3 regions of the Bradyrhizobium sp. JHI2711 genome follow, and region 1 is predicted to be linked to each of the others. Evidence: predicted binding sites of a transcription regulator. Region 1 holds the regulator's gene; each other region holds the start of a gene.
The links. Region 1 encodes LexA, which represses DNA repair genes until DNA is damaged. Its sites were predicted from a motif close to TGTTCNNNNTGTGTTCNG; they were not measured.
Positions count from the first base shown of each region.

Region 1 (10,456 bases):
GCGCCGACGGCCGCGACCATGATCGCCATCGGATGGGCGTCGCGGCGGAAGCCCTGGAAGAAACGGGCCATCTGCTCGTGCACCATCGTGTGATGGGTCACGCGGTAGTCGAAATCCTTCTTCTGCGCGGCGGTCGGCAGGTTGCCGTAGAGCAGGAGGTAGCAGGTCTCCAGGAAGTCGCCATGCTCGGCGAGCTGCTCGATCGGGTAGCCGCGGTATTCCAGCACGCCCGCGTCGCCGTCGATATAGGTGATCTTGGACTGGCAGCTCGCGGTCGAGGTAAAGCCCGGATCGTAGGTGAACAGGCCGGACTGGCCGTAGAGCTTGCCGATATCGATGACGTCAGGCCCGACGCTGCCGCTGAGGATCGGAAGATCGAAATTCTTGTTTCCGACCGTCAGCGTCGCGGTCTTTGGGCTTTCTTTTGCGTCCATCAGAGGTCCCCGATGTGTGGTGAGACGGGCCGGAGCCGGAGACCCCCAGGGCGACCATGGGGGCAGGCCGGATGTTCCAGAATGTGGGGGAGATGGGTATATTATTGCTATGTGCGCTGCAAGATCGCCGCACGCATGGTCGACTTACGTCGTAGACTGATCCCTAAGCCGGCCGAGGCTTTCCTGGCGTCCAAGCACCTCCAAAACCTCAAATATACCAGGGGACGTCGTCCGTCCGGTGAGCGCCGCCCGAAGCGGCTGGGCGACCGCGCCGAGCTTGAGACTATTTTCCTCGGCAAAGGCGCGCAGCGCGGCCTCGGTGGTGGCGCCGCTCCACGTCTCGACTTTCTCCAGCGCGGAATGTAGCTGGCCGATCAGCTTGCGGTTCTCGGGCGTCAACAGCGCCTGCGCCTTGGGATCCGGCGCCAGCGGCCGGTCGGCGAAGATGAAATGGGCGCCGTCGATCAGCTCGATCAATGTCTTGGCGCGCTCCTTGAGCGCCGGCATGGCCTTGAGCAGCTGCGCGCGCGTGGTGTCGTTTAACTTGGCCTTGATCTCGTCGCGGCTCGGCACGACGTGGTCGAGCACGTCCTCGAACATCTTCACGAGCGATTGATCGTCGGCGTGGCGGATGTAGTGGCCGTTGAGGTTTTCCAGCTTGGCGAAATCGAAGCGGGCGGCGGCGCGGCCGACGCTGCCGAGATCGAACGCGTCGATCATCTCCTCGGTCGAGAAGATCTCCTGGTCGCCGTGGCTCCAGCCGAGCCGGACCAGGTAGTTGCGCAGCGCAGCCGGCAGGTACCCCATCGCGCGGTAGGCATCGACGCCGAGCGCGCCGTGCCGCTTGGAGAGTTTCGAGCCGTCCGGGCCGTGGATCAGCGGGATATGGGACATGCTGGGCAGCTCCCAGTCCATCGCATCGTAGATCTGCTTCTGGCGGGCGGCGTTGATCAGGTGGTCGTCGCCGCGGATCACATGGGTGACGCCCATGTCGTGGTCGTCGACCACCACGGCGAGCATGTAGGTCGGGTTGCCGTCGCCGCGCAGCAGGACGAGATCGTCGAGGTTCTCGTTCTGCCAGACCACGCGGCCCTGGACCTGGTCCTCGATCACGGTCTCGCCGGTCTGCGGCGCGCGCAGGCGGATGGTGGGCTTGACGTGGCTCGGAGCCGTGGCCGCGTCGCGGTCGCGCCACATGCCGTCATAGAGGCGGGTGCGCCCCTCGCTGCGCGCCTTCTCGCGCATGGCGGCGAGCTCTTCGGCGGTGGCGTAGCAACGGTAGGCCTTGCCATCGGCGAGCAGCTGCTCGGCGACCTCGCGGTGCCGGGCGGCGCGGGCGAACTGGTAGATGACCTCGCCGTCCCAGCCGAGCTCGAGCCACTTCAACCCGTCGAGGATGGCGCCGATCGCCGCTTCCGTGGAGCGTTCCCGGTCGGTGTCCTCGATCCGCAGCAGCATCTTGCCGCCGTGCTTCTTGGCATAGAGCCAGTTGAACAGCGCCGTGCGGGCGCCCCCGATATGGAGGAAGCCGGTCGGCGAGGGAGCGAAGCGCGTGACGACGGAATCGGACATTCTTGGCAGGGCCTATGCATTGGAGGCGGTGGTGTATAGCAGGAACGGGACATAACTAAAGGGCGACGGCGGACCCGGCAGGCCTTGCTTAAGCTCTTGTAAGCTCTTGGCGCGGCCACGCGAATTTGGCAGAAGGACCGCTGATTTCCCTACAGGATTTTCGTAATGATAGAACCGGTGGCAGCTGAGGTTGGGCGCGATTTCATTCGTGACATCATCCAGGCCGACCTCGATCAGGGCAAATACAAGGAGATCGTGACCCGGTTCCCGCCGGAGCCGAACGGCTACTTGCATATCGGCCACGCCAAGTCGATCGCACTCAACTTCGGCGTCGCCCAGGAGTTTCCGGGCCGCTGCCACCTGCGCTTCGACGACACCAACCCGGTCAAGGAAGAGCAGGAATATATCGATTCAATCCAGGCCGACGTGCGCTGGCTCGGCTTTGACTGGGGCAAGAACCTGTTCTTCGCCTCGGACTATTTCGACCGCCTGTACGAATGGGCGGAGCAGCTGATCCGCGACGGCCTCGCTTATGTCGACGACCAGACCCAGGAGGAGATCCGCCTCTCGCGCGGCACGTTGACCGAGCCCGGCAAGAATTCGCCGTTCCGCGAACGCTCCGTGGAGGAGAACCTCGACCTGTTCCGCCGCATGAAGGCGGGCGAATTCCCCAACGGCGCGCGCGTGCTGCGGGCCAAGATCGACATGGCCGCGGGCAACATCAATCTGCGCGACCCAGTGCTGTACCGCATCCTGCATGCGCACCATCCGCGCACCGGCAACGCATGGTGCATCTACCCGAGCTACGACTATGCCCACGGCCAGTCGGATGCCATCGAAGGCATCACGCATTCGATCTGCACGCTGGAGTTCGAGGACCACCGACCGCTCTACGACTGGTTCATCGAGAAGCTGCCGGTGCCCTCACAGCCGCATCAGTACGAATTCGCGCGGCTGAATCTCACCTATACGCTGCTGTCCAAGCGCGTGCTGACCCAGCTCGTCCGCGACGGCCATGTCGCGGGCTGGGACGATCCGCGCATGCCGACCATGGCGGGCATGCGTCGCCGCGGCGTGCCGCCGGCTGCACTTCGCGAGTTCGTCAAGCGCATCGGCGTCGCCAAAGCCAACAGCGTGGTCGATGTCGGCATGCTGGAGTTCTGCATCCGCGAGGAGCTGAACCGCACGGCGCAGCGGCGCATGGCGGTCTTGAAGCCGCTCAAGGTGGTGATCGAGAATTATCCGGAAGGGCAGACCGAGGAGCTCGAGGCGATCAATCATCCCGACGATCCCTCGGCCGGCACGCGGAAGATCACGTTCGGCCGTGAGCTCTATATCGAGCAGGACGACTTCATGGAGAACCCGCCGAAGAAGTTCTTCCGCCTGTCGCCTGGCAACGAGGTGCGGCTGCGCTATGCCTATTTCGTCAAGTGTACCGGCGTGATCAAGAACGACAAGGGTGAGGTGGTGGAGCTGCGCTGCACCTATGATCCCGCGACCAAGGGCGGCAACGCGCCCGACGGCCGCAAGGTCAAGGCGACCATGCACTGGCTGCCGGCGGCGGCCTCCAAGCCGGCGGAGATCCGCATCTACAACCAGCTGTTCGCCAATCCGAGCCCGGATGCCTCGAACTTCGCGACCGATCTCAACCCGAACTCGCTGGAGATCCTCGCCGATGCGCGGGTCGAGGCGTCCGTTGCGGAGAGCAATTCGACCGAGCCGATGCAGTTCGAGCGCCAGGGCTATTTCGTGCGTGACAAGGACTCGACGCCCGGCAAGCCGGTGTTCTCGCGCACGATCGGTCTGCGCGACACGTTCGCGAAGGAAGTCGCCAAGGGTTGAGAAGGGCTGAGCAGGACATGAGCAGCGAGGCCGACGCCATCGTTTCCGCCATCATCGCGAAATGGTGCGCCGGCTTCGCGACGCTCGATGCGGCCGCGCTGTCCTCGCTCTATGCGAAGGACGCATTCTTCTTCGGCTCCAACCCGAAGCTCTATCGCGGCCGGGACGGCGTCGCCGAATACTTCAACGGCCTGCCGCGCTGGCGCAGGCCAAGCGCCGCGTTCTCCGATGTGCACGCCGCGCAGGCCGGCCCTGATCTGATCAACATGGCCGCGAAGATCACGTTCGATCTCGCGGGCGAGCGGGATGATCTCGTCGTCAAAATGAGCTGGGTCATCATCCGCGAGGACGGCGAGTGGAAGATCGTCAATCACCACGCCTCCTCGCAGGCGCCGCTGATCTAGCAACGGGCGCCAGCCCGGAGAAAAGTAGGGCGCTCTTCGCCTGTTCCCGATCCGTACCGCTATTCGTGCAGCCGCACGGTCCGGTAGCCTCCGCAGCCGTCGCGTATCGTAAGGTGCAGGGGAATGGCGGAGCCGGGCCGGCCAGGACGGTCCCAGGGAGTTGCCGGGACGTGGCCGGTCGGCCGCGCTACCCCGGCCGGCGGTTTTGCGCCGGTGGGCTTTGGCATCTGGCCGGCGATCATCGAGACGCTGCGCCAATGGGCTCGGGGCGAGGCCGGGCCTGGCCGGCTGTTGCCGTGGGTGCCGGTCGCCTTCGGCGGCGGCATTGCGCTTTATTTCGCCGCCGATCATGAGCCGGTGCTGTGGGTGGTTGCCGCCACAGCCATCGCGCTGATGCTCGGCGCGGTGCTGCTCCGGCGGAGCCGGCTGTTTGCGCCCGCCATCATGCTCGCGGCGGTCGCGGCTGGTTTTGCCGTGGCGACCTGGAAGACCGCGCGTATCGCGCACACCGTTTTGGCAAAACCGCTCTATTCGGTGTCGCTGTCGGGCTTCGTGGAAGCGCGCGACATCCGCGAGCGCACCGATCGCTTCGTGCTGCGCGTCAGCGCGATGGAGGCGCAGCGCAGCGACGTCAAGCTCGAGCGCGTCCGCCTCTCGGTGCGCAAGGGCACGGCGCCGGAGGTCGGCAGCTTCGTGCAATTGAAGGCGCGGCTGATGCCGCCGATCTCGCCGGTGCGCCCCGGCAGCTATGATTTCTCGCGCGACATGTTCTTCCAGGGCATCGGCGCCTCCGGCTTCGTGATGGGCGCGATCACGGCGTCCACACCGCCGGATGGCGGCGGCCTGCGGCTGCGCTATGCCGCCTTCATGCAGGGCCTGCGCGACGCGATCGACGCGCGCATCCGCGCAACGCTCGAAGGCGACAACCGCGCGATTGCGACGGCGCTGCTCACGGGGCGGCGCGATGCGATCACCGCGCCCGTGAACGATGCCATGTTCGTCTCGGGACTCGGCCATGTGCTGTCGATCTCCGGCTATCACATGGCGGTCGTCGCCGGCGTCGTCTTCTTCGCGGTGCGCGCGCTGCTGGCCTTGATCCCGGGGCTGGCGGCCGGCTCTGCCATCAAGAAATGGTCGGCCGCCGCGGCGCTGGTCGCGGCCGCGTTCTACCTGTTGCTGTCGGGCGCGGAGGTTGCGACGCAAAGATCGTTCTTCATGACGGCGGTGGTGCTGATCGCAGTGATGGTCGACCGCCGCGCCATCACCTTCCGCACGCTGGCGGTTGCCGCGCTGATCGTGCTTGCGGTCGCGCCGGAGGCGTTGGTGCATCCAAGCTTCCAGATGTCGTTTGCGGCAACGCTCGGGCTGGTGGCGCTGGTGCAGATCGGCATGCCGAACCTGCTCGCATCGCCCGATCATTCCGCGACTGCGCGGATCGCGTTGTGGGGCGGCCGGGAGATCGCGATGCTGTTCCTGGCCTCGCTGATCGCGGGGCTCGCGACCACGCCATACGCCGCCTTCCACTTCCATCGCGTGACCCCATACGGCGTGCTCGCCAATCTCGGCGCCATGCCGGTGGTCTCGGCGCTGGTGATGCCGGCCGGGCTGTTGGGGCTGCTCGCGGCGCCCTTCGGGCTCGACGGCGTGTTCTGGTGGTTGATGGGGATCGGCATCGAGTGGATGGTCCTGGTCGCGCGCTGGGTGGCGGCCCTGCCGGGCGCCGTCGGCCGCATTCCCGCCTTCGGGATCGCGCCGCTGATCGCAGCGAGCCTCGGGCTCATCGTGATGGGCCTGTTGCGCACGCCCTTGCGCTGGTCCGGCGCCCTGGTGCTGCTGGCAGCGATCCTCTGGGGACTGTCGGTGCGGCAGCCCGATATCCTGATTGCCGGGGATGGCGCGAGCGTCGCGGTCCGGGGCGGGGATGGGCGCTTGCAGGTGATCCGCGCCAGCAAGGACAGCTTCCTGCTGAAGGAGTGGTTGGCTGCCGATGCCGATCCGCGCGATGCCGGCAACGCCTCGTTGGCGAGCGGGGTGTCGTGTGACGAGTCCGGCTGCGTGGCGCCGCTCGCGGACGGACGACTGATCGCGTTGGCGACGCGTATCGACGCGCTGGCCGATGATTGCAGCCGCTCCGCGCTGGTGGTGACGGCGCGGCCTGCGCCACCCGATTGCGCGGCGATGGTGGTCGATCGGGCGCGTCTTGCCAGTCAGGGCGCACTGGCTCTGACGAGACGCGGCGAGGGCTTTTCGGTGCAGGCGGTGAGGACGAGGGGAGCAAGCCGTCCCTGGCTGCCGGCCGGCGCCGGCGAGGGGGATTTCGACGGCAGCCTCGTGCCGAAGGCGGCCGTGCCCCGCAACCGGGACGCAACGCCATCGGAGGCCGACTTGCAGGCCGACGATTGACGCGGATCACAAATACCAGGCCAGCACGGCGTCAAGCCTTCCGTTGCCGATAACCGGCAGGGCCACCATTCGGCTCAGCCCGGCTGCGCAGGCTTCGGAGCCGGCGATCGAGCCGTCACAGGTGAGATCGTCGTTGAGCGCGGGCATGCCGGCGGCCCGGGCGCCGCCGATGCTGCCTTCGCCCCTGGCGATGGACTGCGCCGCATAGCGTGCGGCGAGGTCGGTCTGCGCGCTGCAATCGCCGGCGCGAAAGACCAGCGCCGAACGGTCCTCGTTCGGGACCCAGATTTCGAAGCGTCGTGCAATCGGCGTTGCCTGCGCGGAGAGGAATGTCAGAACCCAGGTCTGGTCGGTACCGGTTCGGTAGGGCACGCCGACGCCGAGATTGATCCCGACCTTGGCGGCATCCTCCCAGCGCAGGAAACTCTTGGCGTCGTGCAAGTCCTTGATGATCAGCGGCAGGCCCGCCTTCCAGGTGCGTCCGGGCAGGCCGAAGCCGCGCGGAAATCTGGTGTGGCGGGAGTTGAATTCGAACATGTCCGCGGTGCCGTAATAGCCATCGACGAGCCCCATCTCATGCGAGAGATCAGGATCGTTGTGCCAGAGTTCGATCGCGCCGACATGCGCCTCGTCGTCGCCGCAGAACAGCACCAGCACGGCTTGCAGGAATTCGCCCGCGAACACCGGCACCGCCACGCCGCAGGTGAGGCCGGCCGCAGCGGCCTGATCGGTCCGCTTGAAATAGGAGTTGGCGAATTTCGTGAGGATGACGGGGTGGCCACAGGCCCAGGCCTTGCCTGGAAGTCCCTCGTCATATCCGAAGTGCAGCTCTTCGCTGACGGCTTTGAACGCGGACAGCCCATCGTCGTAGAGGCCGCCGCCGAATTCCAGCCGCATGCGCGTCCGTTCGGGTACCCAGAGTTCAACGACGCGAATGAAGGTCTTCATCGAGCGTGTCCGCCGCCTCAAACCACGACAGCATCGGTCATTTGGCTGCGGAGCGGACGTTCAAAATGCGGGCAGCACGGCCCAAACTTCGTGCGACGACGAGGCGCGGCGGTGGGCTCGCCGATCGAATGTCCTGAAACACAAACTTACCGGGCTCGCCGGCCTCGGCCGGCGACGGCAATTTCAATCCCGGGCTCGGCCTGTCGGCCGAAGGGCGTCAGCCGATCGGCAGGCGCGTGATCGTGGGCCGCGTGTCGGCGACGATCTGCGGCTTGTGCTCGCGCTCGGGGGCTGGCTGCGTCACCGGCAATTGCAGCACGGTCGCGCGCTGGCCTTCGACGAGCTGCGTCACCAGCACGTATTTGCCGTCGGGGAATTCGATCGCGTCATGATGGCGATCGGGAATGTGCGGGTCGATCTTGCCGAACTTGCCGACGCGAGAGTTCACGGTGCGCGTCCAGATCCAGCGGTTGTCGTAGCGGACATTGTCGGCGAAAGCGAGCTCCGTCCCCGGCAGCAGACAGACCGCGACGGAGGGATCGGCTTCGGAAGCGAAACCGCGCGTCGAGGTGCCGCGGAAGGTTGTCGTGACGATCGTCTCGCCGACTTCGGCGGGGCGCGTCGCGACGGCATGCAGGCTGTAGTCACACATCGGGTGCTCCTCATGCTGGGATAGCGACCCGCGTCTCTTTCGAGGCGCAGGCCTCTATCAGAGTGGAAGCATACAACGCTCTGCTCGGTTATGGGCAAATCTGCGGCTCGCGTTCGCAGCACGCGATCACATTATCTTTCCCGGATTCGATAGGAACAAACCTCGCGTCCTTGCATTTGGCCGCAGCTATCAGCACTGCCGGCACAACTCTACCGGCGAAGCAGAGAGAGATTGCTGCGCGCCTGCACGGGCGAATGTCGCGCGGGAAGATGGACCGGACAGCTGGCGCAGAACCAGACAAACCATCCGGCCGGAGCGGACAAGTATCCGCTCCGATCCTGGATCGCCGATGCCGATCGAAGCGCGCGCGGCGCTTGAGACTTCCGGTATCAGTACTTCCGATAAAGCCCGATCAACTTGCCCTGGATCTTCACGCGGTTCGGCGGAAGAATGCGGACCTCGTAGGCGGCATTGGCGGGCTCGAGCGCGATCGAGGCGCCGCGGCGGCGGAAGCGCTTGAGCGTGGCCTCCTCGTCGTCGATCAATGCCACCACGATGTCGCCGGTATTTGCGGTCTCGTTGCGCTGGATCAGCGCCATGTCGCCGTCGAGGATGCCGGCCTCGACCATCGAATCGCCGCGCACTTCGAGCGCGTAGTGCTCGCCCGAGCCGAGCATGTCCGGCGGCACGCTGATGGTATGGCTGCGGGTCTGCAGCGCCTCGATCGGCGTGCCGGCGGCGATGCGGCCCATCACGGGTACCGCGACGGGGCGCTCGCCATCGTCCGCAGGCGGGCTGGAGCTCGCGCGCACCTTGCCGAGATTGCCCTCGATCACGCTCGGGGTGAAGCCACGGCGATTGCCGGCGGCGGCCTGGAGCTCGGGCAGCTTGATCACCTCGATGGCACGGGCACGGTTGGGCAGGCGGCGAATGAAGCCGCGCTCCTCGAGCGCAGTGATCAGGCGATGGATGCCTGACTTCGAGCGCAGGTCGAGCGCATCCTTCATCTCATCGAAGGACGGCGGCACGCCGCTTTCCTTCAGACGTTCGCTGATGAACCGCAGAAGCTCGTATTGTTTGCGCGTCAACATCTCGACCAAAGTCCCCCGGTTGATGTCGTTCGATTCCGACACGATGAAGTCGGCACTAAGCCGCTACATCCTCGAAACAAATCATGAACGGACACTATATGTTCGATATGTGTTCCGCAACTGCTTAATTTATGGTGAACGCGGCCAAGCTCGCGGAATGCGTGTGGCTGGGCGGCTCAGACGGGCAGCCGGAGCACCTCGCAAGGCGTGCCGGCCTCGGCCTTCGGCGCGAACGGTGCGCGCACCAGAAGTACCTGTGCCGCAGCGAGATTCGCAAGAAGGGAGGAGTCCTGATGGCTGACCGGAAGGGCGACGCGCGTGCCGTCGTCGCGCTCCTCCAGCCGCGCACGCAGATAGTCCTCGCGCTGGTCGTTGGCGGCGAGATCGCGGCCCAGCACGGCGCGCTCGCGCCGATGATGAATCGCTGAACGGCCCGACAGGGCGCGAATCAAGGGGACCATGAACAGGAAGGCGCACACGTAGGACGACACGGGATTGCCGGGCAGGCCAATCACGCGCATCGCGCCTATCCGACCGTGCATCATCGGCTTGCCCGGCCGGATCGCGATCTTCCAGAACGCCATCGCGATGCCTTCGCCCTTGAGCGCCTGCTGGACCAGGTCGTGGTCGCCGACCGAGGCACCGCCGGTCGTGATCAGGATGTCGGCGCCGCTCTCGCGCGCGCGGCGGATGCCGGCGGACGTCGCCTCCAGTGTATCGGCGGCAATTCCGAGGTCGATGGTCTCGGCGCCCTCGCTGCGGGCGAGCGCATGCAGGGCATAGCCGTTGGAATAGACGATCTGGCCGCGACCAGGCGTGGTGCCCGGCATCACGAGCTCGTCGCCGGTGGCGAGAACGGCAACCCTCGGGCGGCGGATGACGGCGAGATGCGGATGATTCATTCCGGCGGCGAGGGCGAGATCGCGCTCGGTGAGGCGGATTCCCTTGCGCAGCAGCACGTCGCCTTCGCGGAAGTCGACGCCTGCAGGGCGGATGTGCCGGCCGAAAATGGCGGCTTCCTTGATCGTCACATGTTTGCCGTCGGCAGCCGTGTCCTCCTGGATCACGACGGCATCGGCGCCGTCGGGAACGACGCCGCCGGTGAAGATC
Region 1 is NZ_JBPZPT010000001.1:361,789-372,244, forward strand. Features, by position in the region: gene gltA (citrate synthase) at 1-434, opposite strand, end outside; gene gltX (glutamate--tRNA ligase) at 579-2,006, opposite strand; gene ACTEK7_RS01755 (glutamine--tRNA ligase/YqeY domain fusion protein) at 2,172-3,848, shown strand; gene ACTEK7_RS01760 (SgcJ/EcaC family oxidoreductase) at 3,866-4,252, shown strand; gene ACTEK7_RS01765 (ComEC/Rec2 family competence protein) at 4,376-6,655, shown strand; gene ACTEK7_RS01770 (GAF domain-containing protein) at 6,662-7,603, opposite strand; gene ACTEK7_RS01775 (hypothetical protein) at 7,821-8,255, opposite strand; gene lexA (transcriptional repressor LexA) at 8,645-9,346, opposite strand; gene ACTEK7_RS01785 (molybdopterin molybdotransferase MoeA) at 9,523-10,456, opposite strand, start outside.

Region 2 (10,456 bases), on a different contig from region 1:
CAGCAACGCGCTGAAGACGATGGAGGCGCAGGCGGGCTTTGCGCTGTTCGAGCGCGTCAACAACCGGCTGTTTCCAACCGCCGAAGCGATGGCGCTCTACAAGGAGAGCGAGGCGATCTTCGCGCTGCACGCCAAGCTCGAGAACCGCATGCGCGATTTGCGCGAGAACCGGTCCGGGCATCTCGCCATCGTGGCGACGCCGCCGCTCGCCTACAGCATCATTCCGTCCGCGTTGTCGGGCTTCCTGCGACGCCGCCCGGAGACGCGGGTGTTCTTCGACGTACGGCGCTACGAGGGCATCATCGAGGGTGTGCTGAGCCGCGTCGCCGAGCTCGGCTTCGCGCTCGGCCTCACGCATCATCCCGGCATCGCGCATGAGGTGGTGCACACCGGCGAGATGGTCTGCGTGCTGCCGCCACAGCATCCACTCGCCGACCGGCCGATGATCTCCGCTTCCGATCTCTCCGGCCTACCCTTCATCGGGCTCGAACGCGGCACGCGGCTCGGCGAAGCCGTGCGCGACAGCTTTGCCCGCGCCGGCGCGCCGTTCCGGCCGACGATCGAGGTGCGCTACTGCAACACGGCCTGCGTGCTGGCCGCCGCCGGCGTCGGCGCGGCGGTGGTCGATCCTTTCTCGCCGCGGCAGAACGGCGGCAGCGGCCTCGTCGTCCGTCCGTTCTCGCCGACGACGCAGGCGATCGCCTATATGCTATGGTCTGAAGCCGAGCCGCTGTCGCGTCTGGCCAAGGCCTTTCTCAACGAGATCCGCAAGGAGAGCGCTCTGCTCGAGCGGGCAGCGCCGCACCAGCAACATGGGGCAGAAAGCGGCTGAGCTTCGCAACCTTTTGACCGGGAGGCCCATGGCACGCATCACCATCATCGAGACCGGAGAGGTGCCGCAAAAATACCGCGAGCGCCACGGTTCATTTCCGGACATGTTCGCGCGCATGATCCGCGCCGAGGAGCCGGCCGCGACGATCGAGGTCGTCAGCATCCCCAGCGGCGATGCGCTGCCCGATCCGAGCAAGCTCGAGGCCATCCTCATTACCGGCGCGGCGGCCGGGGTCTATGACGGGCTCGACTGGATCGCGCCGCTGGAAGATTTCGTGCGAACGGCTTACGCCAACAAGACACCGATGGTCGGTGTCTGCTTTGGCCACCAGCTGATCGCGCAGGCGCTCGGCGGCACCGTGCGCAAATCAGAACAGGGCTGGGGCATCGGCCGGCATGTCTATCAGGTGCTGCCGGAGAACGGCGTCATCGACGGTGAAGCGGTCGCGGTCGCCGCCTCGCATCAGGACCAGGTGATCGAGCCGCCAAGCGATGCGCTGACGATCCTCTCCTCCGAATTCACCCCGCATGCCGGCCTGCTCTATGCCAATGGCGCGACGCTGACAGTGCAGCCGCATCCGGAATTCGATGTCGGGTTCGCGCAAGTGTGCTGCGATCTGCGCGATGGCAAGGCACCTGAGGATGTCGTTGCCACGGCGAGGGCGTCGCTGGCGGAGCCGATGGATAATGCGAAGCTCGGCGGGGCGATTACGCGGTTTCTGGCTAAGCGCACCTGACTACGAAGCTCGAGACGCACTCGTCTTCCCTTCTCCCCTTGCGGGAGATGGTGGCGCGAAGCGCCGGATGAGGGGTTCTATCCATTCGCCGGACTGCTCGTGAGGAGAGAGACCCCTCACCCGTCTCGCCGCTATGCGGCGAGCCACCCTCTCCCGCAAGGGGAGAGGGTGAAGCAGCGGTCGCTTTGTTAATTTCAGAACGGCTCGCTTCCCAGCCCCGGCACATCGGCCGGCCGCGGGCCCGGCGCCGCCCAGTGAAACCGGCGATCCTTCTCCGCAATGGCGATGTCGTTGATCGAGGCCTCGCGCCGCTTCATCAGGCCGTGCTCGTCGAACTCCCATTGCTCGTTGCCGTAGGAGCGGTACCACTGGCCGCTTGCATCGTGCCATTCGTACTGGAAGCGCACCGCGATGCGGCTGCCGTCGAAGGCCCAGAGGTCCTTGATCAGGCGGTAATCCTGCTCCTTCTCCCATTTGCGGGTGAGGAAGGCGACGATGGCCTCGCGGCCCTGAAACACTTCCGAACGGTTGCGCCAGCGGCTGTCCTCGGTATAGGCGAGCGAGACCCGCACCGGATCGCGTGAATTCCAGGCGTCCTCGGCCATCCGGGCCTTTTGCGCGGCGGTCTCGCGGGTGAAGGGTGGAAGCGGCGGGCGCGACATGGTGGCCTCATCGGTGATCGGGACCGCGAATGTATCGTCGCAATTGGCGGAGTCGATAGGCGATCCGCTATCGAGCGATCACGAAACCAGATCGGCCTTCATCAGTTGGCGGATCGATTTCGGGATCGGCTGGGCGCGGCCGCCGCTGATGAAGGCAACGCGGACCTCGGCTTTCACCAGCACGTCATCACCGCGCCGCACCTCCTGCGCCAGCATGATTGACGCCCCTTTCACCGCGACCGGCCAGGTCACGACGTCGAGCACGTCGTCCATTCGCGCGGGCTTCAGGAAGTCCAGATGCATCGAGCGCACCACGAAGGCGAAGCCCGCGCCGTCCGTCTCGGTCTGCTCGAACAGCACCTGCTGCTCGGCACCCATCAGCCTGAGATGATTGGTGCGTCCGCGCTCCATGTAGCGCAGGTAATTGGCATGATAGACGATGCCGGAAAAATCCGTGTCCTCGTAATAGACCCGGACCTGCATGTGGTGGCGGCCGTCGCGGATCTCGCCGTCGAGATGAGCTGTCACGTCCGGAGCCTCTTCGCTGGTCGGTAACCGGCACGTTTTGCGCAAAAACAGCCGGACGCGCAAGCGTGTTAGGACACGACCGGTCCTGACCTTCCCAGCGTCACCTCGACGATCTCAGGCGGCACGCCGAAGCGGAGCGGCATGATGCTGCAACCGAGGCCGCCGGAGACGATGAGATCGCATTTCAGGCGGAAATGGCCATAGGCGAGCCGCAGACCGTTCTTGGGCGCGACGGCCGGCGACCAGCCGAGCAGGCGAACCTGGCCGCCATGGGTATGGCCGGACAATTGCAGCGCGACGCGCGCGGGCACGAGCGGAGCGACATTGGGCTCGTGCGCGAGCAGAATGACCGGCGCATCGTCGGTGATCTTGGCCAGCGTGGCGTTGAGATCGTCGGCACCGAAGTGCGCCATGCTCCGGAAGCGCCGCGCCGGCAGGAAGGCCAGTTGATCGCCGAGGCCGGCAAGCCAGAACGGACGGCCGTCCTTGGTAAGACGCACAGCATCGTTCTCGTAGACGGGAATGCCGGCCGTCTCCAGCGCCCGATGTGCGATGGTCGTCCCGTGCCCGGCCCGCTGCACGGTTCTGTCATCCCAATAGTCGTGGTTGCCCATAACGGCATGAACGCCGAGGGGCGCCTTCAGGCGCCCCAATACCCTTGCCCATTCGCTCGACGGAATGAAGCGCGTGACGTGGTGAAGGCCGGCGACATAGTCGCCGAGCAGCACGATGAGATCGGCGTTCAGCGCGTTGGTCCGGTCGACGATGCCCTCGATGCGCTCCAGCGACATCCAGGGATCGCAGGCATGGATGTCAGCGATGGCGGCAATCTTCAGCGGAAAATCCGCCGGCCACTGCCGCGGCATCGGATGATAGCGCGTGACGCGAAGGCGCAGCACCGGCTCGACACCGACGCCGTAGGCTGCGGTCGAGACGCCGAGGGCGGACAGACCGCCAATGGAACGGATAAGATGACGGCGCGTGATCATGGAAGCCCGATGATGATGCGGCGCCTTGATGATATCCGATTGGAGCGGAATTGGGGTGCGTTCGTGCAGATCGTCTGCACGAGGTTAACGGAAATTCATCAAGCCGGAACAGCGCGAGGTTCGGCAGATCACTCGTCGCTGTCATCCGTGCCGAACAGGCCGAACTGCGCCGCCGCATCGCGCGAGGGCTCGGCGAGACCGAGATGGCGGAAGGCGTGCGAGGTCAGCAGGCGGCCGCGCGGCGTGCGCTGCAGATAGCCGCACTGGATCAGATAGGGCTCGATGATGTCCTCGATGGCGTCGCGCGGCTCCGACAAGGCCGCAGCCATGGTCTCGACGCCGACCGGTCCGCCGCCATAGTTGAGCGCGATGGTCGAGAGATAGCGCCGATCCATCGCGTCCAGCCCTGCGGCATCGACCTCGAGCGCGCTCAGCGCATGGTCGGCAATCTTACGGTCGATCTTGTCGGCATCGGCCGCCGAGGCGAAATCGCGCACGCGGCGGAGCAGGCGGCCGGCGATGCGCGGCGTGCCGCGGGCGCGGCGCGCGATCTCATTGGCGCCATCGGCGCTCATGCCGACGTTGAGCACGCGCGCGCCGCGGCTGACGATGCTCTCCAACTCCTCGATCGTGTAGAAGTTGAGCCGGACCGGAATGCCAAAGCGGTCGCGCAAGGGATTGGTGAGAAGGCCGGCGCGCGTGGTGGCGCCGACCAGTGTGAATTTCGACAGCTCGATCTTGACCGAGCGCGCCGCGGGGCCCTCGCCGATGATGAGGTCGAGCTGAAAGTCCTCCATCGCGGGATAGAGCACCTCTTCCACCGCGGGGCTGAGGCGATGGATCTCGTCGATGAAGAGCACGTCGCGCTCTTCGAGATTGGTCAAGAGGGCGGCAAGATCGCCGGCCTTGGCGATCACGGGCCCCGAGGTGGCGCGGAAACCGACGCCGAGCTCCTTCGCCACGATCTGCGCCAGCGTGGTCTTGCCGAGGCCGGGGGGACCGACGAACAGCACGTGATCCAGCGCCTCGCCGCGCTTGCGCGCCGCTTCGATGAAGATCGAGAGATTCTTGCGCGCCTGCGCCTGACCGACGAAGTCGGACAGCGATTGCGGCCGCAGCGCGGTGTCGCCGACATCGTCGCTGCGGCGCTCCGGCGAGACCATGCGGGGGGGAGTGGTCATGCGGAAGTCCTGCACAGTCGCTTGTCGATAAGAAGGGCAGCTTGAGCACCTGCAAAGAAGATCAAACTTACCACAAGCAAGACAAATGCCTCAGCCGGTTCACTCAGTGCTCTTCCAACAGAGCCAATCACCAGCGCCGAAAGCAAGCTTGCAACGAGAACGTCCCACCAGACAACGGAGCCTCGGATTTGCAGGAAGATTGCAACCATCAAGGCCACAACGGCCGCAGGCAAGAACAAGCCTTTCACGGCAAACCAGCTGAACCCGATCAGGTCGCGCGAGACCGAAAAGCATCGAATGACACGACTAAGAAAACAACCTGATGCCGAGAACGCCAGCATTGCAAGATACCCGGCAAAAAGTGTTCCGCAGAAGACGACGACGAACATACGGCCGAGGCGCCGCAAATGCTGGCGTGCCGCACCTTGACCCCACTCGGAGAGGCGCTGGCCGTTGTTCACTTGGCCAGTTCCTTCAAACCCAATCGAATCAGCTGCGCCGTCTCGGCGCCCTCACCCGCGCTGCGCGAGGCCGATGCAATCGCCGCGGCGGCCTGCGGCTGGCCGTAGCCGAGATTGACCAGCGCAGAGATCGCATCCGCGACGGGGCGCGGCGCGCGCTGGTCGTCGACGGCGCCGGCGAGATGCACGACGGCGGGATCGACATTGGCAAAGGCCGGCGCCTTGTCCTTCAATTCGGTGACGATCCGCTCGGCGACCTTCGGGCCGACACCGGGCGTTCGCGCCACCGCGGCCTTGTCGCGCAGCGCGATGGCATTGGCGAGATCGGCCGGCGACAGCGTGCCGAGCACGGCCAGCGCGACCTTGGCGCCGACGCCCTGCACGGTCTGGAGCAGGCGAAACCATTCGCGCTCCTGATCGGTGCGGAAGCCGAACAGCTTGATCTGGTCCTCGCGGACATAGGTCTCGATCGACAGCACAGCGGCCTCACCCGGCGAGGGCAGATGCTGCAAGGTGCGCGAGGAGCAATGTACCTGATAGCCGACGCCGCCAACGTCGAGGATGACGAAATCCTCGCCGTAGGAATCGATCAAGCCCTTGAGCTTGCCGATCATATCCCCACCACCTTCAGCCTGAGAGCGGTGCTCTGGCGGTGATGGGCGTGGGTGATGGCGATGGCGAGCGCGTCGGCTGCGTCCGCGGACGGCGGCTCGGCCTTCGGCAGCAGGATCTTCAGCATCATCGCGATCTGTTGCTTGTCGGCGTGGCCGGCGCCGACCACCGTCTTCTTGACCTGGTTCGGCGCGTATTCGGCGACAGAGATGCCGAACATTGCCGGCGCCAGCATGGCGACGCCGCGGGCCTGGCCGAGCTTCAGCGTCGCAACGCCGTCCTTGTTGACGAAGGTCTGCTCCACCGCCGCTTCCACCGGCCGGTGATCGGACAAGACGGAAGCGAGCCCCTCATGGATCGCGAGCAGGCGGCTCGCCAGCGGCAAATCGTCCGGCGGTTCCACCGAGCCGCAGGCGACGTAGGCCAAGCGATTGCCCTCGGCCTCGATCACGCCCCAGCCGGTGCGGCGCAGGCCGGGGTCGATGCCGATGATGCGAACGGGGCCACGAATCGGGAGCGCGGTCATGCGCCAGTGATAGCGGCTGGCTGCGGGATGCGAAACAGAAACAGAACGGAAGTAACAGGGGAATGGGTCCCGGCCCAGCGCCGCAGCGTTTCACGCTGCAGCGCGTCCGGGACACGAGAGCGGCCTATCCGCCCATCTTCGCAACAAGCGCGTCCGACACCTCGAAATTGGCGTAGACGTTCTGGACGTCGTCGTGCTCGTTGAGCAGGTCCATCAGCTTCAGGAGCTTCTCGCCGGTCTCGTCGTCGACCGCAACCGTGTTCTGCGGCTTCCAGATCAGCGCAGCCTTGCGCGGCTCGCCGAACTTGGCTTCCAGCGCCTTGGCGACGTCGCGATAGCTTTCGGTGGAGGCGTAGATCTCGTGGCCGCTCTCGCCGGACACGACGTCGTCGGCGCCGGCTTCGATTGCGGCATCCAGCACCGCATCGTCCGAGGCGACGCTGCGGTCGTATTCGATGATGCCGGTGCGGTCGAACATGAAGGAGACTGAGCCGGTTTCGCCGAGATTGCCGCCGGACTTGGTGAAGAAGGAGCGGATGTCGGAGGCGGCGCGGTTGCGATTGTCGGTCAGTGCCTCGACGATGACGGCGACGCCGCCGGGGCCGTAGCCCTCGTAGCGGATCTCGTCATAGTTCTCGCCGTCGCTGCCGAGCGCCTTCTTGATGGCGCGCTCGATATTGTCCTTCGGCATGTTCTCCTGGCGCGCAGCGATCACGGCGGCGCGCAGGCGCGGGTTCATGGCGGGGTCGGGGGTGCCCAGCTTGGCAGCGACGGTGATTTCCCGCGCCAGCTTGCCGAACAGTTTCGACTTCTGGGCATCCTGCCGCCCCTTGCGGTGCATGATGTTCTTGAATTGGGAATGTCCGGCCATGCGTGGTCTCTTGAGAAATCGTCAGCCAAAGATGAGCGTGGGAAGCGCGGCCTTATAGGCCGCCAACCCACCGGAATCAAAGGGCTCGGCTGCGCCTGAGGTAGCACTGTAAAGGTAGCCGCCGTAACGGCGCCTGCCTAGATGGGCACCGTTAACCCTGATTTCATTCCGGAGTGCGAAAATAGCGCCCGACCGTCCCCCGACAAGAGAGACCCGATGGCGTTCGGATTATTTCGGAAGCGTCTGCCGGACACGGCCGCGCCCGCGGCAGCCCCGGAGGCTGCGCAGCCGGCGGCTCCTGCCGCACCCGCCCCGACCGCCGAAAGTGATTCGGCCCGGGAAATCCTGGAATTGCTGGAACTCGAGCTCGGCGCCATGATCCGCCAGCTTGAGCGCGCCGCCAATTCGGTGGCTGGCGGCGCCGAGGCGACCGCGGCGACCCTCGCTGCCATTCGCGACCGCACCGACGCCCTGACCGGCCGGACCAACGCGGCGCAATCCACCGCCTCCACCTTCGCCCATGCCGCCGACAAGTTCACCCAGTCCGCGCAAGGCATCGGCGCACAGGTTCGCGCGGCCGGCAAGCTCGCCGACGAGGCCAGCGCCGCCGCGCAGGAAGCCCGCGCCAATGTCGACCGCCTGCGCGAATCCTCCGCCGCCATCGGCAACGTCGTCAATTTGATCGCGCAGATCGCGCGGCAGACCACGCTGCTCGCGCTCAACTCGACGATCGAGGCCGCGCGCGCGGGCGCAGCCGGAAAAGGCTTTGCCGTCGTTGCCACCGAGGTCAAGGCGCTCGCGGTGCAGACCCAGAGTGCGACCGAGGAGATCACGAAGAAGATCGACGCATTGCAGCGCGACGCCGCCGGTTCGGCGGACGCCGTGCACCGCATCTCGCAGGCGATCGAGGCGATCCGTCCGGTGTTCGACACCGTCAACGGCGCGGTCGCCGAGCAGAATGCCACGACCAGCGAAGTCTCCGGCAATGCCGCCAGCGCCTCGGAGTTCATCATCTCGGTCGGCGAGAGCGCGGCCGAGATCGACGCGGCGACCAAGGCGGCCGAGACCCATGGCGAGAGCGTCGCCAGCGCCGGCAAGGCCGTCACCACCTTCGCCCAGAAGCTGAAATCGCGCTGCGCGGTGCTGCTGCGCCAGAGCGAGCACGACGACCGCCGCAAGACCGAGCGGCTGCCCTGCCACCTCAAATTCGAAACCGCGCGCGCCGTGATGCCGGTCTATGAAATCGCGATGGAAGGCGTGCTGATCGGCGGCGCGGACGCAAGCCGGCTGGCAACGCAAGCGACGATCGAAGGCAGCTTAGAGGACATCGGCGCCTGCCGCCTGCGCGTGATCGAGCAATCCAAGGCCGGCGCCCGCGCGCAATTCGTCGGCGCCACCGCCGCTCTCAACGAGAAGATCGAGGACAAGCTCTGGTCGATCCATGAGGAGAACACCGAGTTCGTCACCCGTGCCATGGAAGCCGGCAATGCGCTGACGCAGATATTCGAGAAGGCGGTTGCGCGCGGCGAGGTCAAGCTCGACGACCTCTTCGACACGGACTATTTGGAAATCGCCGGCACCAATCCGCAGCAATACCGCACCAAATATCTCGACTGGGCCGACCGCGCCCTGCCGCCGTTCCAGGAGTCCTTCCTGGCGCGGGAGCCGCGGATGGCATTCTGCGCCATGGTCGACCGCAACGGCTTCTTGCCGGTGCACAACAAGATCTATTCGCACCCGCAGCGGCCGGGCGATGTCGCCTGGAACACGGCCAACTGCCGCAACCGGCGCCTCTTCAACGATCCGGCGGGGCTGGCCGCCGCGCGCAACCTGCGATCGTACCTGGTCCAGAGCTATGCGCGCGACATGGGCAACGGGAACACGGTGATGATGCGGGAGATCGACGTCCCGATCCGCGTGCAGGGCCGGCACTGGGGCGGCTTCCGCACGGCCTACAAGCTGTAGCGCTCCCGCGCGTGCACGCACCTGCACGCACCTGCACTCCTGGGCAAGACGCCGGGCGCGAATCATCCTCTAAGGTCGGATCTGGAATCGGAATGCCGCCAAGGAGCCGATCAACGGCTCCGACTGGAGAGAGCCCGTACATGTCCTCTGCACAACTTGCCGTATTGGACACTGCCTCCAACCGGACGCTGGCCGAACGCCTGATCGACCAGCTCGCCGACCGCATCGGCGGTCTCGGCGTCGAGCTCGCCGACATCGCCGGCAACGTCCAGGACGTCGCCAACCGCGTCGCGAGCCAGTCGGAACGGTTTCACCATTTGCAGAAGACGGCCGAGACGATGGTCTCGGCCAACCACGACATCGCCAATGCCTCGCAGGCGGTGCAAACCACGACGTCGGCCGCGGTCGGCGAGATCGCGCAGTCGCGCGGCGCCGTCGACACCGCGGTCAGCCACATCTCCGAGCTCGTCGCCGCGGTGGAGCGGATCGAGGCACGCCTGTCCGCGGTCGGCGCGGCGCTGGCGCAGGTGGCGAAGGTCTCCGGCTCGATCGAGGCGATCGCCAAGCAGACCAATCTGCTCGCGCTCAACGCCACCATCGAGGCGGCGCGCGCCGGCACTGCCGGCCGCGGCTTCGCGGTGGTCGCAAGCGAGGTCAAGAGCCTCGCGGAGGCCACGCGCCAGGCCACGCATGAGATCTCCGACACCGTGCGCGATCTCGACGGCCAGATCGAAGGCCTGATCGGCGAGAGCAGCGACGCCTCGCAGCGCGCCAAGACCGCCGGCGAAGGCGCGCAAGCGATCTCCGGCATCATCTCGCGGGTCCAGCAGGGCTTCGCCTCGGTCGAAGCCGAGATCGACGGCGTCGCGCGCGCGGCGACCTCCAATCTCGGCCACTGCGACACCGTGATCAGCGAGCTCAACGAGCTCGCCAAGGGCGTCGACCTCTCCTCGCGCGACCTCCGAAGCGCCGACGAGCGGGTAGCAAAGCTGCTCGACGTCTCCGAAGGCCTGATCGCGCTGATCGCCGACAGCGGCGTGGAGACGTCGGACGCGCCGCTGATCCGCATCGTCGTCGACACCGCGAAGCGGAT
Region 2 is NZ_JBPZPT010000002.1:1,407,860-1,418,315, reverse strand. Features, by position in the region: gene ACTEK7_RS19190 (LysR family transcriptional regulator) at 1-832, shown strand, start outside; gene ACTEK7_RS19185 (type 1 glutamine amidotransferase) at 861-1,568, shown strand; gene ACTEK7_RS19180 (nuclear transport factor 2 family protein) at 1,763-2,230, opposite strand; gene ybgC (tol-pal system-associated acyl-CoA thioesterase) at 2,309-2,758, opposite strand; gene ACTEK7_RS19170 (metallophosphoesterase) at 2,827-3,747, opposite strand; gene ruvB (Holliday junction branch migration DNA helicase RuvB) at 3,876-4,928, opposite strand; gene ACTEK7_RS19160 (hypothetical protein) at 4,925-5,389, opposite strand; gene ruvA (Holliday junction branch migration protein RuvA) at 5,386-6,003, opposite strand; gene ruvC (crossover junction endodeoxyribonuclease RuvC) at 6,000-6,527, opposite strand; gene ACTEK7_RS19145 (YebC/PmpR family DNA-binding transcriptional regulator) at 6,652-7,398, opposite strand; gene ACTEK7_RS19140 (methyl-accepting chemotaxis protein) at 7,615-9,363, shown strand; gene ACTEK7_RS19135 (methyl-accepting chemotaxis protein) at 9,504-10,456, shown strand, end outside.
Region 2: the regulator LexA is predicted to act here: its motif matches at 6,558-6,575, upstream of ruvC (crossover junction endodeoxyribonuclease RuvC).

Region 3 (10,456 bases), on a different contig from region 1:
GATCGGCTACCAGCAGGGCACGGTCCAGGCCTGCAACACGTTCGGTGCGGGGGCGTTGTAACGCGTCAGCCCCGGAACGACGAGCGAGGGTGAAGAATGGCCTCCATCGACGAATCCAAACAATTCATCCCGCTCAACATTGCGGTGCTCACGGTGTCCGACACGCGCGCGCTTGCGGACGACAAGTCCGGCCAGACCCTCGCCGATCGTCTCACCGCTGCGGGCCATCATCTCGCCGCGCGCGAGATCGTCACCGATGATGTCGAGGCGATCCGCGCCGTGATCCGCCGCTGGATCGCCGATAGCGGCATCGACGTCGTCATCACCACCGGCGGCACCGGCTTTACCGGGCGCGACGTCACGCCCGAGGCGATCGAGCCGCTGTTCGAGAAGCGCATGGACGGCTTCTCGATCGCCTTCCACATGCTGAGCCACGCCAAGATCGGGGCGTCGACGATCCAGAGCCGCGCCACCGCGGGCGTCGCGGGCGCGACCTACATCTTCTGCCTGCCGGGCTCGCCCGGCGCCTGCCGCGACGGCTGGGACGGCATCCTGGCGGCTCAGCTCGACTACCGCACGCGCCCCTGCAATTTCGTCGAGATCATGCCGCGGCTGGACGAGCATCTGCGCCGGCCAAAAGCGCAGGGCGCGACGGTGTGAGTTCTTGCTTTTCTTCCCTTCTCCCCTTGTGGGAGAAGGTGGCGCGAAGCGCCGGATGAGGGGTTCTCTCCGCGCGCACCAATGCTTGTGGAGACATACCCCTCACCCAAGCGAGCTTGCATTTGCCAGTTGACATGCCCTCTCCCGCAAGGGGAGAGGGCGCAGCAACGCGCATCTCGCTCGCTGCGAGATCAGAGATCCAGCTCCCACGTCTCGCCGACCAGGTCGGCACCGAAGCTGTGATGCGGCTCCGTCGCGACCAGCTTGAATCCCGCGCTTTGATAAATCCCGCGCGCAGCCACCAAAATGCTCTGCGTCCACAGCGTCATCTTGCCGTAGCCGCGCTCGCGGGCGCCCTGGATGCATTGCTCGACGAGGGCGCGGCCGACGCCGAGGCCCCGTGCTTTCTTCTCCACCTGCAACAGGCGCAGTTTGGCGATCTCGTCCGTGGCCTTGACCAGGAACACCGAGCCGACCGGCTCGCCACCGACCTCCGCGATCCAGCAGTGCTCGCGCGCGGCGTCGTAATTCCTGATGAACTGTGCGCAGATCTCGGCGACCAGCGCCTCGTAACTGATGTCCCAATTGTAGTCCGCAGCATAGGCGGCGCCCTGGCGGGAGATCACCCAGCCCATGTCGCCGACGCGATGGCTGCGCAGCATGAAAGAAGCGGGCGGGCTTCGGCGTTGCTCCAGCACGGCCTCGATCGTGGCCATCGCCTGCGTGAGCCGGGTCGCATCGCCAGGCGAAAGCTGAGCCAGCATCGCGGCGACCTCGTTTTGCGAGTTCAGGTTCAGCTTGGCGAAAGCCTGCCGGCCTTTGGCGGTCAGGCTGAGCTGGTACTGCCTGCGGTCCGCGGGCAGCGGCTTTCGCGTGATCAGCCCCTTCTCGTCGAAGCTCTGGACGATGCGGCTGAGATACCCGGGATCGAGACCGAGCTCGTGTCCGATCTCTTTTGCGGCAAGGTCGTCGCGATGGGCGAGCTCGTAGAGCACCCGTGCCTCGCTGAGCGAGAACGGACTCTTGCCGAGGTGCTGGTCGAGCACACCGAGCTTGCGGGTGTAGAAGCGGTTGAAGGCGCGAACCGCCGCGACGGGGTCGCCGGCAGCCTGTTCGGCGACGGCGCTTGACGGCAAAGCTTTCGATAGCATGGGATCACCTCGATATTTGCCATTGTCAATTAATTGATTGACGTTGGCAAGTATCTCGGCGCTTCAGCCGACCATGACAATCCGGCTGCGCAGCATGGTCCGGGACGACCGGCCGAGCCGCCGGAGCAGCCGCGCCTCGGAATGCCGGGCGTGGGGCGGGTATCCGCCGATCCGGTCGTAATGATCGCGCGCGATCAGCAGCCCTTGATCGCCGAGCGGACCGACGAGCCTGCGCGCCACCGCCCAGAGGACGTCGCGCACTGCGGTATTTGCGTAGGGCGAGCGGGCATAGCGGAACACCGCGGCACGATCCCGGCCGCTGGTGGCGACGGCCTGGATGAACTGGGTGGTTTCCTCGATCCAGCCGGTTTCCAGCACAGCGCCGGCAGGCAGGAACATCAGCCAGGGCGATCGGGCCTGGAGCGCGCCGGCGGCGAGCGCAGCGCCTTGCGAATGCCCTTCGAAGCCGATGAAACGGCAGCCCGCGACGTCGGCAACGCGCTCGATAACGCCGTTGCGCGTGCCGTCGACCAGAAGCACTTCCCGGATTACGCCGGCTGTGGCGCCGGGCACCAGCGCGGCCAGGGTTGCGACCGCCGTCTGCTCGACACCTTCGGTCGGAATGATGACGCTCAGCATGATTGAGGCTTCAGTTTCCGCACTTCGGGAGAAGCGTAGCGTTGCATGATGTTGTCATAAACCCGTCGCGCTGCCGAGTGCAACTTTCGGAAGGGGCTTCGGCGTGCGATGGTAAACTGCCGCGAGTTCATCGCGGCCAGATGTGCCAGGCGCGGCTGGTAATATTGCCGAATGTTTCGGCACAAGCCGATCCTGACGGTATTAACCCCGAATGCTTCGTGGCGACGTTTCGCTGCCCGGGAGAGACTTTGCATGAACGCCGATCACCTCGCCGTTGGCACCGCGCCAACATCGCCGAAGCAGGAGGCCGCGCCGACCTTGCGGATCCGGGCGCTGATGCTGGGCGACCGCATCAACGCGTCTGGCCTCGAGATCGGCACGCTGGTGTCCTCGACGCCGGCCGCCTTCCGCGTTCATGCCGGCCTTGCCGTGATCTTTCGCTACGGCGTCGTCGTGCTGATCGGGCTGTTGCCGTCGGAGGAGAAGGTCCTCGTCGACAACCTGAGATCGCGCGTTACCGGAGAGTTCAGCCCCTACGAGGAGGAGATCGCGCAGGCGCAGCTCTGCAACGAGGAAGCCGGCGAGACGATCCAGCCGGGCGGGCCGATCTGCCTCGCCAAGTTCTCCGACGACCGGCTGCTGCTGGTTGCGGACGCACTCGCCAAAAGCACGTCGCTGGCGCGCGATGAGCGCCGCGTCGCCGCGGTGTTCGACGTGATCGAGCCGTTTGCACGGGAGCTCGCCGAGCGCGGTCGCACGCCGCAACGGCGCAAGGGCATCCTGCAATTGATCGGCAACGCGCTGCTGGTGCAGCAGCGGGTCGCCGGCCGCGTCGCGGTCGCCGAGAAGCCCGACGTGCTCTGGGAGAAGCCCGAGCTCGACCGGCTCTATTCGCGCCTGGAGGACGAGTACGAGCTGAAGGAGCGCCTCGACACGCTCGAGCGCAAGCTTGCCGCGGTGTCGGAGACCGCCAACGCGCTGACCGATATCATCGACACCCAGCGCTCGCTCCGCCTGGAGATCGCCGTCGTGGTGCTGATCCTGATCGAAGTCGCGATGGGGACTTTTCAGCTCCTGACCGGCCGCGGTCACTAAGCATGATGAGATCAGGTTTGATTGCTATAACGTGAGTGCACTCCCTCTCCCGCTTGCGGAGAGGGTGTTTTCGCAACGGGATAACGCCCTAGATCAGAGCCGCGCAATGGCGCGCGATCATCATCTCTTCGTTGGTGGGGATGACGAAGACCTCGACCATGCTGTCGTTGCCGTTGATGCGCTCGCGCGCGGCATCGTTGCTTGCGGCGTCGATGCGCACGCCCATCCAGGCGAGACGCTCGCCGATCGCGCCGCGGATCTCCTTGGCGTGCTCGCCGATGCCACCGGTGAAGATCAGGCAGTCCAGGCCGCCGAGCGTGGTCGCCATCATCGCGACCTGCTGCGCCGCACGGAACGTGAAGAGGTCGACGGCCTCACGCGCCGCAGCCTCGCGGCTCGCCAGCAGCGTGCGCATGTCGGCGGATATCCCTGAGACGCCGAACAGGCCTGACTCGTGATAGAGCAGGTGCTGGACATTCTCGACCGACATGTTCTCGTGCTCTTGCAGATAGAGCAGCACGCCCGGATCGATCGCACCGCAGCGCGTGCCCATCACGAGGCCGTCGAGCGGCGTCAGCCCCATCGTGGTGTCGATGCTGTGGCCATCGCGCAGGGCGCAGAGGCTGGCGCCATTGCCGAGATGCGCGATGACAGTGCGCTTGGCCACGAGCTCCGGCGCGATCTCGGCCAGGCGTCCCGCGACATATTCGAACGAGAGGCCGTGAAAGCCGTAGCGCCTGATCCCACGCGCCTCGAATCGCCGGGGAATGGCGAAGCGGCTCGCCGGCGGCGCGAGGCCGTGATGGAAGGCGGTGTCGAAACACGCGATCTGCGTCAGCCCGGGCCGGATCGCCGCCAGTGTGCGCACCGGCGCGAGGCAGCGCGGCTGGTGCAGCGGCGCCAGCGGCGTCAAGGCCTCCAGTTTCGCAATGATGTCGTCTGTCAGGACCTCCGGGCCTGAATAATCCGGCCCGCCGTGGACGATGCGATGGCCGATGGCCCGCAGGCTGCGTCCACCGAACCGGTCCTCGATGAAGGTGAGCACGTCCGCGAACAGATGGCCGCGGGCTCCGTCAGGCGCCTGATTGCTTGTCTCGAACAGGTCTTCGCCCGTGGGGCCCTTCACCACCAGCCGGGGTTTGGCCTCGTGCTCGTCCAGCAGGCCCTTGCAGAGCAGGGCGGGCTCGGCCGCCGCGACATCGAACAGGCCGAACTTGATGCTCGACGATCCCGAGTTGAGGACGAGGACCGTGTCCGGCATCGCTAGTCGCCGGCCTCGGCCGGCGTGATGCCGCCGGCGCTGTTCTGCCAGACCCAGTCACGTATTTCAGGCATGTCTTCACCGTGCTCGCGGACATAACGGGAGTGTTCGATCAGCCTGTCGCGGAATTGCTGCTTCACCTGAGCGGCCTTGGTCGCCAGTCCCGGCACACGTTCGATCGCCTCGATCGCGAGGTGGTAGCGGTCGAGTTCGTTGAGCACGACCATGTCGAAGGGCGTCGTCGTGGTGCCCTCCTCGGCAAAGCCGCGCACATGCATGCCGGCATGGTTGGTGCGATTATAGGTCAGCCGGTGAATGAGATAGGGATAGCCGTGATAGGCAAAGATCACAGGCTTGTCGCGCGTGAACAGGCTGTCGAAGTCGCGGTCGGACAGGCCGTGCGGATGCTGCTCCCTCGGCTGCAGCGTCATGAGGTCGACGACGTTGACGACGCGGATCTTCAAGTCCGGCAGCGCCTTGCGTAGGAGGTCGACGGCAGCGAGCGTCTCCAGCGTCGGCACGTCGCCGGCGCAGGCCATGACGACGTCGGGCTCGCCCTTTCCGTCCTCCGTGCCCGCCCAGGTCCAGATGCCGATGCCGGCATCGCAATGCGTCGCCGCGTCCTGCATCGACAGCCATTGCGGCGCCGGCTGCTTGCCGGCGACGATTACGTTGATGCGGTTATAGGTGCGCAGGCAGTGGTCGGCGATCCAGAGCAGCGTGTTGGCATCCGGCGGGAAGTAGATGCGGACGATGTCGGCCTTCTTGTTGGCGACGAGATCGACGAAACCGGGGTCCTGATGGCTGAAGCCGTTATGGTCCTGGCGCCAGACATGCGAGGTCAGCAGATAATTGAGCGAGGCGATCGGACGCCGCCACGGCAGCTCCCGCGTCACCTTCAGCCATTTGGCGTGCTGGTTGAACATGGAATCCACGATGTGGATGAAGGCCTCGTAGCAGGAGAAGAAGCCGTGCCGTCCGGTGAGCAGATAGCCCTCCAGCCAGCCCTGGCAGAGATGCTCGCTCAGCACCTCCATGACGCGGCCGTCCTGGGCGAGGTGCACGTCGTAAGGCTCGGTGGGCTCCATCCAGACGCGTTCGGTGGCTTCGAACACGGCGTCGAGCCGGTTCGATGCCGTCTCGTCCGGGCCCATGATGCGGAAGTTGCGCTCCTTCGCGTTGAGGCGGATGACATCGCGCAGGAATTTGCCGAGCTCGCGCGTCGCTTCCGCAACGACTTCGCCGGGCTGCGTCACCTCGATCGCGAAGCTGCGGAAGTCGGGCAGCTTCAGCTCCTTCTTCAGCACGCCGCCATTGGCATGCGGATTGGCGCCCATGCGCCTGATGCCTTCGGGCGCAAGCGCCTGAAGCTCGGCAACGAGCGCGCCGTTGCCATCGAACAGCTTTTCCGGCTCGTAACTGCGCATCCAGTCTTCGAGCACCTTGAGATGCTCCGGGTTCTCGCGGCAGCCTGCGACTGGCACCTGATGCGCGCGCCAGAAGCCCTCCACCTTCTTGCCGTCGACCTCCTTCGGGCCGGTCCAGCCCTTGGGGCTGCGCAGCACGATCATCGGCCAGCGCGGCCGCTCGACGGTTGTGCGGCCGTCGCGGGCATGTTGCTGGATCGAGCGGATGCTGGCGAATGCAACGTCGAGCGCATCGGCCATGGCCTGGTGCATCAATTTGGGATCGTCGCCGCTGACGAACAGCGGCTCGTGGCCGAACCCGCGGAAGAGGTCGCGGATCTCCGCGTCCTGCATCCGTCCGAGCACGGTGGGGCCCGCGATCTTGTAGCCGTTGAGATGCAGGATCGGCAGCACTGCGCCGTCATGGGCGGGGTTCAGGAACTTGTTGGAGTGCCAGGACGCAGCGAGCGGGCCGGTCTCGGCCTCGCCGTCGCCGACCACGCAGGCGACAATCAAATCCGGGTTGTCGAATGCGGCGCCATAGGCGTGCACCAGCGCATAGCCGAGCTCGCCGCCCTCGTGGATCGAGCCCGGCGTTTCCGGCGCCGCGTGGCTCGGGATGCCGCCGGGGAAGGAGAACTGCCTGAACAGCTTGCGCAATCCGTCCGCATCGCGCGCAATATCGGGATAGATCTCGCTGTAGCTGCCTTCGAGATAAGTGTTGGCGACCATGCCCGGACCTCCATGGCCGGGACCGCAGACATAGATCACGCTGACATCGAGCGCCCGGATGACGCGGTTGAGATGGGCATAGATGAAGTTCAGCCCCGGCGTCGTGCCCCAATGTCCGAGCAGACGCGGCTTGATGTGCTCGGGCCGCAGCGGCTCGCGCAGCAGCGGATTGTCGAGCAGGTAGATTTGCCCGACCGAGAGGTAGTTGGCGGCGCGCCAATAGCGATCGAGCAGATCGAGGTCGCTGCTCGCTTCGGCCGTTTTTTGTTGGATTGTCATGTTCCTGCCGACCTTCACTTCGCGATCGTCACCAACCCGGTTCCGGGGCGATCGATCCGTCGGGCATGAAACGGGATGGTCGTGACGGCTGTGTTGCGTGAGGTCAAAGGCAGGCGCGCGAAGTTTGGGCAGCTCTACTGTGCATGGGGTTGTTTTCACGTTTTTGATTTGTGTTCTTGATTTGTTCCTATGTCGTGCTATCTTGGCTGCATGAGTCCAGCATCCTCTCATGCTCTCAAGCACCCGCCGGTCACGGCGCCCTCCGAGCCGGCGGGTGCGCCTTCAGATTTCCCCGAGCTTGGCGTCGCCATCGACCGCGCGCGACGGCGAGGGCGGGGCGCGCAGTCCAACGCCAGCGGCCGTTACGAGGCCGAGGCGCGGGTCGCTTTCGACGACGGCTGGCAGAGCCTCGACGAGCTGCCGCCGTTCAAGACGAGTGTCGCCGTCGACACCTCGCGCAAGGTGATCACACGCAACGATTCCCCCGACATCGGTTTCGACCGCTCGATCAATCCCTATCGCGGCTGCGAGCACGGCTGCGTCTATTGCTTCGCGCGGCCGACCCACGCCTATCTCGGCCTGTCGCCGGGGCTCGACTTCGAGTCAAAACTGTTCGTGAAGCCCGAGGCGCCTTCGCTGCTCGAGAAGGAGCTTGCGGCTCCCGGCTACGAGCCGCGGATGATCGCGATCGGCACCAACACCGATCCCTACCAGCCGATCGAGCGCGAGCGCAAAATCATGCGCGGCATTTTGGAAGTGCTGGAGCGCGCAGGGCATCCCGTCGGCATCGTCACCAAGTCGGCGCTGGTGCTGCGCGACATCGACATTCTCCAGCGGATGGCCAAGCGCAACCTCGCCAAGGTCGCGATCTCGGTCACCTCGCTCGATCCGAAGCTGGCGCGCACGATGGAGCCGCGGGCCTCGACGCCGCCGAAACGGCTGGAGGCGCTGAAGCAGCTCTCGGACGCCGGCATTCCCACCACGGTGATGGTCGCGCCCGTGATCCCTGCGCTGAACGATTCCGAGATCGAGCGCATCCTCGACGCCGCCGCCCATGCCGGGGTCAAGGAGGCTGCCTATGTGCTGCTGCGGCTGCCACTGGAGGTGCGCGATCTCTTCCGCGAATGGCTGATGGCGAACTATCCGGACCGCTATCGTCACGTCTTCACCCTGATCCGCGACATGCGGGGCGGGCGCGACTACGACGCCAAATGGGGCGAGCGGATGAAGGGCACCGGACCGATGGCTTGGACCATCGGCCGCCGCTTCGAGATCGCCTGCGAGAGGCTCGGCCTCAACAAGCGGCGCTCCAAGCTGACCATTGATCACTTTGCGCGGCCGAAGCGGAACGGTGATCAGCTCAGCCTGTTTTGAGCGGACACATGCAAGAGGTGTCGCATGCTCAAGGAACTCGCGGTGCCGGTGCCGCGGCTGACCGTCATCACGCTCGGTGTGAACGACATCCGCGCCAGCATCGCCTTCTACGACGCGCTCGGTTTCTCGCGCCGGCTGAAGGAGACCGGCGAGGCGGTTGCGTTCTACGACACCGGCGGTCCGGTGCTAGCGCTTTATCACTGGGATCGGCTCGCCGCAGACGCGTCCTCGGAGGACCAGCCGAGGCCCACGACCTTTCGCGGCATGACGCTTGCCTGGAATTGCGTGACCCGCGAGGAGGTCGACGAGGTGCTGGCATTCGCCGTCGAGAAGGGGGCCACCTTGCTGAAGGCGGCGCACGCGACCGACTACGGCGGCTATTGCGGCTATTTTGCCGATCCCGATGCACATGTCTGGGAAGTCGTGGTCGCACCCGGCATCGAGGTGGGCGAGGACCGGCGGGTGCATCTGGCGGAGTAGGGCGGGCGGCCTGAATAACGGGAATATCGTGGGTTCCCGGTTGCGCTGGCGAAGCCCCCTGGCGCACGATCCCGGCCATGATTCGGGACCCCTCCGCCAAGACCCCAGCCAAAGCCGCGCCGAAGAAAAAGGCCGCGCCGAAGGCTGTGCCCGCCAAGGCGGCAAAGATATCTGCGGCCGATGCTGCGAAGGTCCCTGCCGGTAGGAAAGGCATCATTGCCGTTGCTGCCCCCAGCTTCCGCCGCGAGCGCGTGCTGATCAAGCGCGGCGTCTGGCCGGTCGCGGGCTGCGACGAGGCTGGCCGCGGCCCGCTCGCAGGTCCCGTGGTGGCCGCCGCGGTGATTCTCGATCCCCACCGCATCCCGCGCGGCATCGACGATTCCAAGCGCCTGACCGCCGAGGAGCGCGAGAAGCTGTTCGACAAGATCTGCGCCACCGCGCAGGTCTCGGTCGCCGTCGCCTCGCCGGCGCGAATCGACCGCGACAACATCCTGCGCGCCTCGCTGTGGGCGCTGAAGCGCGCCGTGGTGGCCCTGCCCGAGGCGCCCAGGCACGTCTTCGTCGACGGCCGCGACCGGCTCGACACCGCATGCGACTGCGAGGCCGTGATCGGCGGCGACGGTATCGTGCTGTCGATCGCCGCGGCCTCCATCGTCGCCAAGGTCACCCGGGACCGGCTGATGTGCGCGCTGGCGCAGGACTGCCCGGGCTACGGCTTCGAGCAGCACAAGGGCTACGCCGTGCCAGAGCATCTCGACGCGCTTGATCGCCTCGGCCCTTCCATCCACCACCGCAGCTTCTTCGCTCCCGTCGCCGCCGCCCGCGCCAAGCACATGCCCTGGACCGTCGAGCCGGTGCACGACCTGTTCTCGGTGACCGAGGTCGAGGTGCAGGTGGAGGCGAGCGTCGAGATCGACGCTTCCGTAAATCTCTAGCGATCCTCCTACAGCTTTCCCATCCGTCATGGCCGGGCTTGACCCGGCCACCTACGTCTTACCAGCGGCACGAAGAACGTGGATGCCCGGGACAAGCCCGGGCATGACGAACTGCGGCGGTTGCCACAACCCGTGACGCCCTTTATCAAAACAGACGTGAGCGAATAGGGCCGGCTGGACGGGTTGGCTGCACCTTCGGACGTTGCATGCGGTTTACCTCCCTGGTCATCGAGCTCATTCGCGCCCGGCCGCGGCTGATCGTTTGGATTGCGGTGCTGCTGCAGGCCGCGATGTGGCTGTTCGTGGCGCTGGTGTTCTACCGCAGCCCGCCCGGCACTCTCGCGACCCTTCTGGCCTTCGGCAGGGAATACCAGGTCGGCACCGATCTCGGCCCGCCGCTTGCCATCTGGCTCGCCGACATCGCCTATCGCGCCGCCGGCGGCC
Region 3 is NZ_JBPZPT010000004.1:186,226-196,681, forward strand. Features, by position in the region: gene ypfJ (KPN_02809 family neutral zinc metallopeptidase) at 1-61, shown strand, start outside; gene moaB (molybdenum cofactor biosynthesis protein B) at 97-660, shown strand; gene ACTEK7_RS28350 (bifunctional helix-turn-helix transcriptional regulator/GNAT family N-acetyltransferase) at 852-1,811, opposite strand; gene ACTEK7_RS28355 (glycosyltransferase family protein) at 1,875-2,450, opposite strand; gene ACTEK7_RS28360 (RMD1 family protein) at 2,703-3,545, shown strand; gene ACTEK7_RS28365 (acetate/propionate family kinase) at 3,634-4,806, opposite strand; gene ACTEK7_RS28370 (phosphoketolase family protein) at 4,809-7,223, opposite strand; gene ACTEK7_RS28375 (PA0069 family radical SAM protein) at 7,434-8,597, shown strand; gene ACTEK7_RS28380 (VOC family protein) at 8,622-9,077, shown strand; gene ACTEK7_RS28385 (ribonuclease HII) at 9,155-10,012, shown strand; gene ACTEK7_RS28390 (glycosyltransferase family 39 protein) at 10,219-10,456, shown strand, end outside.
Region 3: the regulator LexA is predicted to act here: its motif matches at 7,395-7,412, upstream of ACTEK7_RS28375 (PA0069 family radical SAM protein).